Regions from separate parts of the Bacillus sp. ISL-77 genome, predicted to be linked through region 3. Evidence: a T-box and tRNA genes for the amino acid it is inferred to sense, from the RefSeq annotation. Region 3 holds a T-box; the other regions hold tRNA genes.

Region 1 (3,282 bases), on a different contig from region 3:
AAAACCAATGTACCTTAGGATAGAATATCTCTTCTGTAGGACCTGCAGGAGGTCGGGTAATAATCTTTTTTGGATATCGATTAATGACTGCATGAATCTCATGCTCCTTTATTATATGTAGTTGGTCTCAAAATGTCCACCATAGACAAATTATGTCCCACTACATTCAAAAAAAATCACCCCTGCTACGTTTTTTATTGTAACAGGAGTGAAAATCTATTTCAACTATTAAAATTGGCTTTTTTTTCATGCAAACGGTTACTTATGTCAAATTTGTTAATTACACCGAATCCTGCTTCTACTCCGTCAATATAAACAACTGGAATCATTAAACCATATTGTTCGGTTAATTCATCACTGGATTCAATATCAATTTCTTCTAAGGCAAACTCCGAGTCTTTGTTTATCTCTAGAAGTGTAGACTTTGCCTTGTCACATAGGGGGCAGCTTTTCCTTGTATATAATGTGATTGTTGTTTGCTCCATCGTTTTTGTTCCTTTCATTCAAACCTTTTTCTTTTCGAAGAGGAGGGAATTCCCAATTGATCCCGGTACTTAGCGATCGTCCTTCTTGAAACCACCATACCTTCCTCTATTTTTAAATGTTCGACAATTTCTTGATCAGATAGCGGTTTTTGTTTATTCTCTTTTTCTATTAATGTCGCAATTTTCTTCTTTACCTGTGTGGAAGATGTATTTTCATCATCCGAAACGGTTTGTATGGTACTTGTAAAAAATGTTTTCAACGCGAACGTCCCAATCGGTGTTTGCACATACTTTTCCCGGACTGCTCGGCTGACGGTGGATTCATGGATATCAAGTTCTCCAGCAACTTCCTTCATCGTCAACGGCACTAAGTATTGTGACCCTTTTTGGAAAAATGAAGCCTGTTTTTCAATGATTTTTGCTACAACCCTTGTCAACGTCTCTTTACGCTGTTCAATGCTTTTTTGGATCCACTGGTAATCCTGGAGTTTATCTTGTAGAAAGCGGCTTACCTGTTGGTCTTGGTCTTTGAATTTATGATAATACTGCTCATTGAGGCTAATCCTTGGCAGCGATTCATCAGACATCCGTACGGTTAGTCCCTCGCTTGATTGCTCAACGATTGCATCTGGGATAATATACGTGGTTGCTTCTTTTCCTAAAATGGCCCCAGGCTTAGGATTCAATGTTTGAATTTGATCGTATACATCTTGTATATCCTTAAGGGTTACCTTCAGTTCTTTAGCAATTTTCTTCCACTTCTTTTCGGCGAATGGAATGAAATGATCGCCAATTATTTTTTGCGCGAGTTCGTTATCTGGATTTAGATAATATATTTGCATCAATAGGCACTCTTGAAGGTTTCTTGCCCCGATGCCTGCTGGCTCCAGTGTTTGGATAATGGCCAAGCATTCTTCAACTGAATCTTCCATTACACTTAGGTTTTTGGCGATTTCGCTAAGGTTCCCAATAAAGTAACCGTTTTCATCTAAATTTTGGATAAGATGGCGTATCACACTTAATTGTTCCACCGTTAGGTTCGTTATTTTTATTTGAGACAGTAAATAATCTTCAAGCGAAAATGGTTTGTCAGCAATTTGATCAATCCAGTCCTTTTCCGCTTTTTGGTGTTTGCGACGATTACGGTCAATGAGCGGATTCATTGGCTTGATATTGCCATTTTCAACCTGCAAAAGGGGATTTTCAAGTGCCTTATCTTCTAAAAAAGCAGTTAACTCATGGGCAGAGTACTGCAACAATGCAATGGCCTGCGATAGCTCCTGTGTCATCGCCAATTTTAATGTTTGCTGCTGCCATAAACCGGCCTTCAAGTTCATTCGTATCCCCCCTGTTTACTATTTTACACGATAGAGGGAATTTCGGGTATTAGAAAATGATATTCGAGGATGGAAGAAAGCCTTTTTGAGGAATAAAAGCTAAGTGGTTTTTGGATGAAGTTTTGGTTTTGTGCCGATTTCCGGTGGTTTTGTGCCGATTTTCCGTTTTATGTGCCATTTTTGAAAGGTTTTGTGCCATTTCGAGCATGTTTTGTGCAATTAACCTTTTATTGGAAAATCGAAACCTTTTTTCAAAATAAAAAACCCCCTGTTTTAAAAAAACAGGGGGTTTTCATGATGCGCTCGGCGAGAATCGAACTCACATTTTAAGCTTCGGAGGCTTACGTGCTATCCGTTGCACCACGAGCGCAAATATTAGCGACTTACATATTATATGCCAGGTTCCTTCACATTGCAAGCAAAGAATTGTTTAAAATAGTCAGGAATGGTTATGCTGAATTAGGGAAAGTTGTCGAACATTTTTAAAGAGGTATTGTTTGACCTTTATTGACCATCAGTGTATGATAACTATACATATTACTTTTATCTTTACAATCAAAGGAGGAAGAAAAATGAATTTGATCCCTACAGTTATTGAACAAACAAACCGGGGCGAGCGTGCTTATGACATTTATTCCCGTCTGTTAAAAGACCGGATTATTATGCTTGGTAGTGCGATTGATGACCATGTGGCGAACAGCATTGTAGCACAATTATTATTCCTTGAAGCGGATAACCCTGAAAAAGATATTTCTTTATATATCAACAGCCCAGGCGGCAGCATCACCGCAGGTATGGCTATTTTTGATACCATGCAATTCATCAAACCAAAGGTACAAACTATTTGTATCGGTATGGCCGCATCCATGGGTGCCTTCTTGCTAGCAGCAGGTGAAAAAGGCAAGCGTTATGCACTTCCAAATGCTGAAGTCATGATTCACCAGCCACTAGGCGGTGCACAAGGACAAGCAACTGAAATCGAAATTGCAGCAAAGCGTATCCTTTTCCTTCGCGAAAAATTAAATGGAATTTTAGCCGAACGGACTGGACAGTCGCTTGAAGTAATCAGCAAAGATACAGACCGCGACAACTTCATGACAGCAGAACGTGCAAAAGAATACGGTTTAATCGACCATATCATCACTCGTAATTTAATCGAAGATGAGAAAAATAAAAATAAATAAGTACAAGGAAGCAATCGGCATCTAGCCGGTTGTTTTTTTTGCTAAAAACCAAAAAAGGCCGGTTCCAATTGGCTCCGGTCCTCTTTCAGATCAATGTTCTTTTTGGATAAAATCAGCTAATGCTTCAATAGCAGATGCTTCATCATCGCCATCTGCTACTATATCAATCATGACACCTGAGCCAACAGCCAAGCTCATTAAGCCCATTATGCTCTTTGCATTTACTTTCTTGCCATCCTTCTCTAGGAAAATATCCGCAGAAAATCGGTTGGCTTC
Region 2 (3,282 bases), on a different contig from region 3:
CATTTAAGACATCGTCAAAATTATTCGATAATAACGTAACCCTGCTTTCACCGGTTGAGATATCATTGTAGGCAAAACCATAGGTTTGGTCATCAAAGCTTGTGATCGAGGCAATATAGTTATTCTCTTTATCATTTAACCCCTTGCCCTCCATCACTGTTCCCGGTGTGATCAATTGGACAACTTCCCTTTTCACCATCCCTTTGGTCAGTTTCGGGTCTTCCACTTGCTCACAAATGGCCACTTTGTAGCCTTTTGAAATGAGTTGTTCAATATAGTTCGGTGCCGCATGGTAGGGAACGCCGCACATCGGAATTCGGTCATCCGTGCCACCTTGTCTGCTCGTTAAAGTTATTTCTAATTCTTGCGAAGCTTTAATCGCATCGTCAAAAAACATTTCATAAAAATCGCCTAAACGAAAAAATAAAAAGGCATCTTGGTAATCTGCCTTAACTGTTAAGTATTGCTGTATCATCGGCGTATATGCAGCCATAATGACCTCCACTAAATAAAGACTTTCGATTTTCTTCGACAAATTATTATACCATAATTCGAGAAGACTTTATTAGGAAGAAAAAACCTAATCATAATCAAAAAGGAAATAATTAAAATTTCTTAAGAGGAGTAAAAGCAAATCCCATCGAATATAATTATTAAGGTAAAACTAGCATTAATTTACAATTGATAATTGTTTTGATTATTGTCTACAGGGGTGGTGGTAAGATGGATGGAGTTTTTGGCCGCAGTAACAAAAACTTTGATTTTGAGATGTTTTCTGCAAGTCACTTTGTTATTATCTCTATCTTACTCTTAGTTTCAGTCTGCCTATTCATGTTTAGAGATAAATTGAAGGCTAATGAATGGAGACGAACTGAAATCGGGGTCGCTATTTCACTAATCATCATGGAAACGACTTATCATACCTGGATGCTTTTAAATGGAAGTTGGGATGTCAGTCACGCCATCCCATTAGAATTGTGCAGTATTAGTCTGATATTAACCGTCATTTTATTGTTAACTAAGAAAAAAATAATCTATGAGATTTTATTATTCACTGCATTATTAGGCGCATCTCAGGCGTTATTAACACCATCATTAAATTATGATTTCCCGCATTTTCGATTTTTCCATTTCTTTTATACACATTTGATGGAGATCTGGGTGCCACTTTATTTTACATGGGCAAAGGGATACCGACCGACGATTTGGTCTGTATTAAAATTATGTATCTTTTTGAATGTGTTAATGCCGATTATTATGTTGATCAATAAACTGGTAGACGGAAATTATATGTTCTTAAGTCATAAACCTGACAGTGCGAGTTTATTAGATGTTTTAGGACCTTATCCATGGTACATTTTATCGCTTGAAGGACTATTAATTGGGCTTAGTCTAATCGTCTGGTTGATCTTCCGTGAAAAGACTGCGAAAAAAAACGAAGTGGCCAGAGACCTGCCAATTCAATAATCTCAACTTTTTATTGACCTTTTAGAATTAACAAATTATAATAAATAACGTTCCTATTTTATTTGTCTCAGTAGCTCAGTAGGATAGAGCAACAGTTTCCTAAACTGTAGGTCGGAGGTTCGAATCCTCTCTGGGACATCTTTTTAAGAAACGCTGTGTTATCGTATTTGTTTCCGTTCAATCATACGGGACAATCACGTGACATTGCGTTTTTTTTTTCGTTAGCTGTAGGACGTGGTTTTTATGACTGTAGGACAGAGTTTTGTAACTGTAGGACACCTCGATATTGTTCAAACTCAACACCGTCCATTAGGTCAATTTCTCTAATGCCAGCTTCACTTAAACGTGCTTCATATGCTTCGAGCTCTTCTTGTCTTTTTTTTGATTGATAAGCATAAACGGCAAGAATAGATAAGAGAAAGATAGCTAGTAATAAGAATACGTCTTCAAACACAATAATTCTTCTCCTTTTGAATAAAAGTTAAATCAGTCATTTAACAAGCTCCTCTCAAGGGCGAGTGATAAGCCTTTCTATTAGTCTCATTTTACCATCCTCCTTACCAAATTGTGGAGTTAAATAAATTACATTAATATGTAAAAAGGACCGCACAGCTGCATTAACAGTTTACAACGAATAACTCAATTATCTACTTTTATTAGCGTATTCATCGGTTCACCTCATACGTAAAATAACGATTTTATTATGGTTATGTTTAACGTATAATCGTTAATCGTCATGTCGTAATACTAAACCTCGCTAACGCTCAGTTGAATCCTGCTTATGCAGTCTTCTATTAGAACATAATCTATATAATCTTTAGATGTTACTGAAGCTGATAAGCTTTGGTTACATCACCGAGCCGATAGGCGAAGGTTATTACGTCATATACTTTCTCTTAAGACCTATACGCCTCTAACCCTTGATACGAATGGGTTTTCAGACGATTTTAGCACGGCCTACTTGCTAAATTTATTAGTCATAGTTACCACCCTAAATTGAACCGATTAATATCATCTTTTGTAATGCGTCAAGGCTTCGGATTCCACGTCATAGGCTTCCATCATCAGGCACATGGTAATAAAATATAACCCTCTTTCGTCATCCAGTGCCCCATTAAGTTACTGATCCATCATATATACGTTCCTATTCTTAACTACATATTCTAAAGTAAAAAAAATGACCGCCATTTTTGACGATCATAGTTTATTAAAGTAAAGCCAGTTACTTTAAGTACACTTCTTCACAAACTTGTCTTTTTCCAGTTCTCTTATTAAAGGAATGTTGCCCCGTTAGTCACATAACATAGAAAAGCCACCAATTGGCAGCTAGATCTGTAAAGAAAGAACAAAAAAATAGAAAGAACACTGAAATCTTAACCTTAATAGAGATCAGTTTCTTTCTATATTTCCTTCCCAATCATTTCTTTAATTCGCTGAAAAGCTTCTTCATTTCTTTTATAATAGGTAAATTTGCCATGGCGTTCTGTTTTTACAAGTCCAGCTCGATGTAGAATTGAAAGATGCTGCGAAGCAGTTGATTGGGAAATATTTAATTTCTGATGGAACTGTGTTACACATACCCCTGATTTTTTTAAGTCACTCACTTCCTCGGGTTGTGGCGAAAAATGCTTTTCCGGTTCCTTTAGCCAAACTAATATTTGCAGTCTTGTATCATTACCTAGAGCTTTAAAAATTTCTACTGGTTTCATAACATTCATTATATCGTCCTTTCACGATATGTCAAATATCCTATACTATATGTAGAATAGGATGTCTTAGTATCCAATAGCATTCTAAATTGTGTTACTACATTAG
Region 3 (3,282 bases):
GGCTATCACGAAAGGGGCAATCCCACCGAACGACACCGAAATTACCAGCTTTCTTCTTTTAAAAATGTATATTGCCCTAGTTTCAGACTGGGAAAGAAATCATCAGCCGCTGAGCTCGGAACAAATCGCGGAAATCATGAAAGTATTTTTAGTAAAAGGTTTGTCCACATAAAAAAAGACTTGTGTGTACCTCTATACAAGTCTTTTAGCTAGTTGGTGCGACACTAAGTGGCGCTACCGATTTCTTATTTTAAAAGATAAATATTTTTTGAAGCAGTGGCAATTTTTGGCCTATTCTTATTACGGCTGCCAGTGAGTTCTTCCATTAAACTTAAAAATGTTCCAAAAAGGTAATTGACCACAGAACCGGCAAGTATTCCAAATCCTAGTGCAGTTAAGAAATAAGTATTACTGTAACCGTTTACAAATTGACCTAACAAAATAAGAATGAGCCCTAGGCCGCTTCCAAAGATTGCTGTTTTCTTAAATGTGAAGATACTCTTTAAGTGTTTTTCCTGCATCACCATCAACTCCTTGTAAGAATATTCTATCAATTGTCACAAAATTGTCAAACTTTTTTTAAAAATTTTGCTCTGTTAAACTTGGCTGTTGATTTTTGCACCAATCAACTTTGCTATAAAATCAACAATGACCTTTAACACAGCCAAAAATTAAAAGGGGACCTAACAAATTTAGGCCCCGGGCGTTACTTTTTCTTCGCTAAGTTTTCTTGTGCCATTTTGACCAACTCACGGACCATGCTGCCACCCAGCCTGCCGCCAACCTTACCGGCCTGTTCAGACGTGAGCTGACCATTATAGCCCTTCATTAATGGAACACCCACTTCTTCTGCTGCTTCAAATTTCGCATCCTCAGGGTTCCCGGTATTCGCGACCTTCGCTTTCAACGCATCTAAGCCATTGCGCGCCTCGGGGACAAGGATTTTATTTCTTCTTCTCACCATAAAAATCCCTCCTTTAGTTGTAGGATTACCTGAATGTAAAAAATAATCAAAATCACTGGAAAAATCCATTTTAATCCAGTATAATACGGATAATAAATTCGGATAAAATCAATGATAAAGAGAGTAGTTATCTATGATGTACCAGCGATTCAGGGGTGGTGGGAGCCTGAAACAGAACAGATAATGAAGCGCACTTTTGAGATGTGTACCTGAACTCGAGTAGGGTATGCCGGAGGATCCTCCGTTACAAAGGAAAGCTGGTTCTTTTGAACAATTAGAGTGGTACCGCGGGATTATGAACTCTCGTCTCTTTTAGTAGAGACGGGAGTTTTTTGTTTTTTAAAAGATAAATGGAGGTCTTAAAGATGAATTTTAAGCAGGAGCTTGCAGCCATTTTACATGAAGTGCTTGACCATGAGATTTCACAAACAGAACTGGAACTGATGATTGAAAAACCTAAGAACCAAGAGCTCGGTGATTTAGCCTTTCCCTGTTTTACACTAGCGAAGGTGAAAAGAAAATCCCCCAATCTAATTGCAGAGGAATTAAGTAAGAAGATTAACTCTCCCATTTTTGAAAAAGTAGAAGTGGTGGGAGCCTATCTTAATCTCTTTCTAAACAAAAAGACGGCTTCTGAAAAAGTAGTGAATGATATCATCTCAGCAAAAGGGAAGTATGGTGCGCTTACGTTTGGGAACGGAGGTGCTGTCACCATCGACATGTCCTCCCCTAATATTGCTAAACCCTTTTCAATGGGACATTTGCGTTCAACCGTGATTGGCAATTCGCTCGCATTAATTGTCGAGAAATGTGGTTACAAGCCCATTAAAATCAATCATCTTGGTGACTGGGGGACACAGTTCGGGAAGCTGATCACTGCCTATCAGTTATGGGGAAATGCCGAAAAGGTCAAACAGAATCCGATTAAAGAGCTATTAACCCTGTATATAAAATTTCATGAAGAAGCGGAGACGAATCCAAGCCTTGAAGACCAAGGGCGCAGCTGGTTTAAAAGACTAGAAGATGGAGACGAACAAGCATTAAAACTCTGGAAATGGTTTCGTGATGAGTCATTAAAAGAGTTTTCGCGAATATACCAGTTAATGAATGTCGAATTTGACTCTTATGCCGGCGAAGCCTTTTATAATGACAAAATGGAGCGTGTCGTCAAGCTTCTTGAAGAAAAACAGCTATTGGTCGAATCCGAACAGGCACAGGTGGTCGAGCTCACCGAAGAACAGCTGCCGCCATGCCTGATCAAAAAATCTGATGGGGCAACGCTGTATGCGACCCGAGATTTAGCGGCGGCTCTTTATCGCCAGGAGGAATACCAATTTGTCCAATCCTTATATGTGGTTGGCCATGAACAAAGCCTCCATTTCAAACAGTTAATGGCTGTGTTAGCAAAGATGGGCTACGATTGGTCGAAACAAATGCATCATATTCCATTCGGGTTGATGCTAAAAGATGGAAAGAAAATGTCCACGCGAAAAGGCAAGGTAGTTTTATTAGAAGAGGTCTTAAATGAATCAATTGCGATGGCTAGGCATAATATTGAAGTGAAAAATCCAAATCTCACAAACAAAGAGGATGTGGCTAAACAGGTCGGTGTTGGAGCAGTAATTTTCCATGACTTAAAGAACAATCGAATGAATGATATTGAATTTTCGTTAGAAGAGATGCTCCGCTTCGAAGGAGAGACAGGTCCATATGTTCAATATACCTATGCTCGTGCCTGTTCTATTTTACGAAAAGCGGATGTAAATGCGGAGTTAGGGGCTTTAACCTACGAAAATACTTGGGAGAAGGAATGGAAGGTAACCAGCCTCTTAATGGAATTTTCGCCAGCTATTAGAAGAGCTTGTATAAACTTTGACCCGTCCCAAGTGGCTAAATATGTTATTGATCTAGCACAAGCCTTCAATAAATATTATGCTGAGGTAAAAATCCTTGAAGACACTCCAGAACAGGAAGCACGGTTAGCACTTGTCTATGCAGTAACGGAAGTTTTGAAAGAAGGATTACGTTTATTAGGATTGGAAGCTCCGGTTGAAATGTAGTTTCCAGACAAGGCAAAAATCAATTTAACTATAGCTATGTAATCGAATGGGAGGGAAAACAAAATGAGTGAATTATTATTTAAGCATTATGAGTTAGCAAGGGATAGGTTTGTTAAAAGTGTTGATGCACTAGAAGAGGGGATCGCTGACGTTCAACCGGAAGGGTTTAATAATACCATCCATTGGCATGTTGGCCATGTCTTAACTGTTGCCGAGCAATTTATGTTTGGCTTCCCGAAAAAATCTACTCAGCTGCCA

What was found. The T-box of region 3 lies ahead of argS (arginine--tRNA ligase). A T-box ahead of a tRNA ligase gene usually reads a tRNA of that ligase, here a tRNA-Arg.
Region 1: it encodes a tRNA-Arg, which carries the amino acid that the T-box ahead of argS (arginine--tRNA ligase) is inferred to sense. The anticodon was not compared.
Region 2: it encodes a tRNA-Arg, which carries the amino acid that the T-box ahead of argS (arginine--tRNA ligase) is inferred to sense. The anticodon was not compared.

What each region holds. Positions count from the first base shown of each region.
Region 1 covers NZ_JAGGQY010000037.1:144,156-147,437, reverse strand. The annotation lists gene J7E77_RS15635 (sugar-binding transcriptional regulator) at 1-93, opposite strand, end outside; gene J7E77_RS15630 (glutaredoxin family protein) at 222-485, opposite strand; gene rpoN (RNA polymerase factor sigma-54) at 500-1,822, opposite strand; tRNA gene J7E77_RS15620 (tRNA-Arg) at 2,121-2,192, opposite strand; gene clpP (ATP-dependent Clp endopeptidase proteolytic subunit ClpP) at 2,395-3,006, shown strand; gene J7E77_RS15610 (HPr family phosphocarrier protein) at 3,097-3,282, opposite strand, start outside.
Region 2 covers NZ_JAGGQY010000041.1:32,181-35,462, forward strand. The annotation lists gene mutS (DNA mismatch repair protein MutS) at 1-493, opposite strand, end outside; gene J7E77_RS17470 (YwaF family protein) at 724-1,467, shown strand; tRNA gene J7E77_RS17475 (tRNA-Arg) at 1,532-1,605, shown strand; gene J7E77_RS17480 (hypothetical protein) at 1,709-1,921, opposite strand; gene J7E77_RS17485 (ArsR/SmtB family transcription factor) at 2,868-3,176, opposite strand.
Region 3 covers NZ_JAGGQY010000021.1:23,700-26,981, reverse strand. The annotation lists gene J7E77_RS08220 (TetR/AcrR family transcriptional regulator) at 1-172, shown strand, start outside; gene J7E77_RS08215 (hypothetical protein) at 246-521, opposite strand; gene J7E77_RS08210 (alpha/beta-type small acid-soluble spore protein) at 707-961, opposite strand; T-box leader at 1,067-1,278, shown strand; gene argS (arginine--tRNA ligase) at 1,330-3,024, shown strand; gene J7E77_RS08200 (DinB family protein) at 3,088-3,282, shown strand, end outside.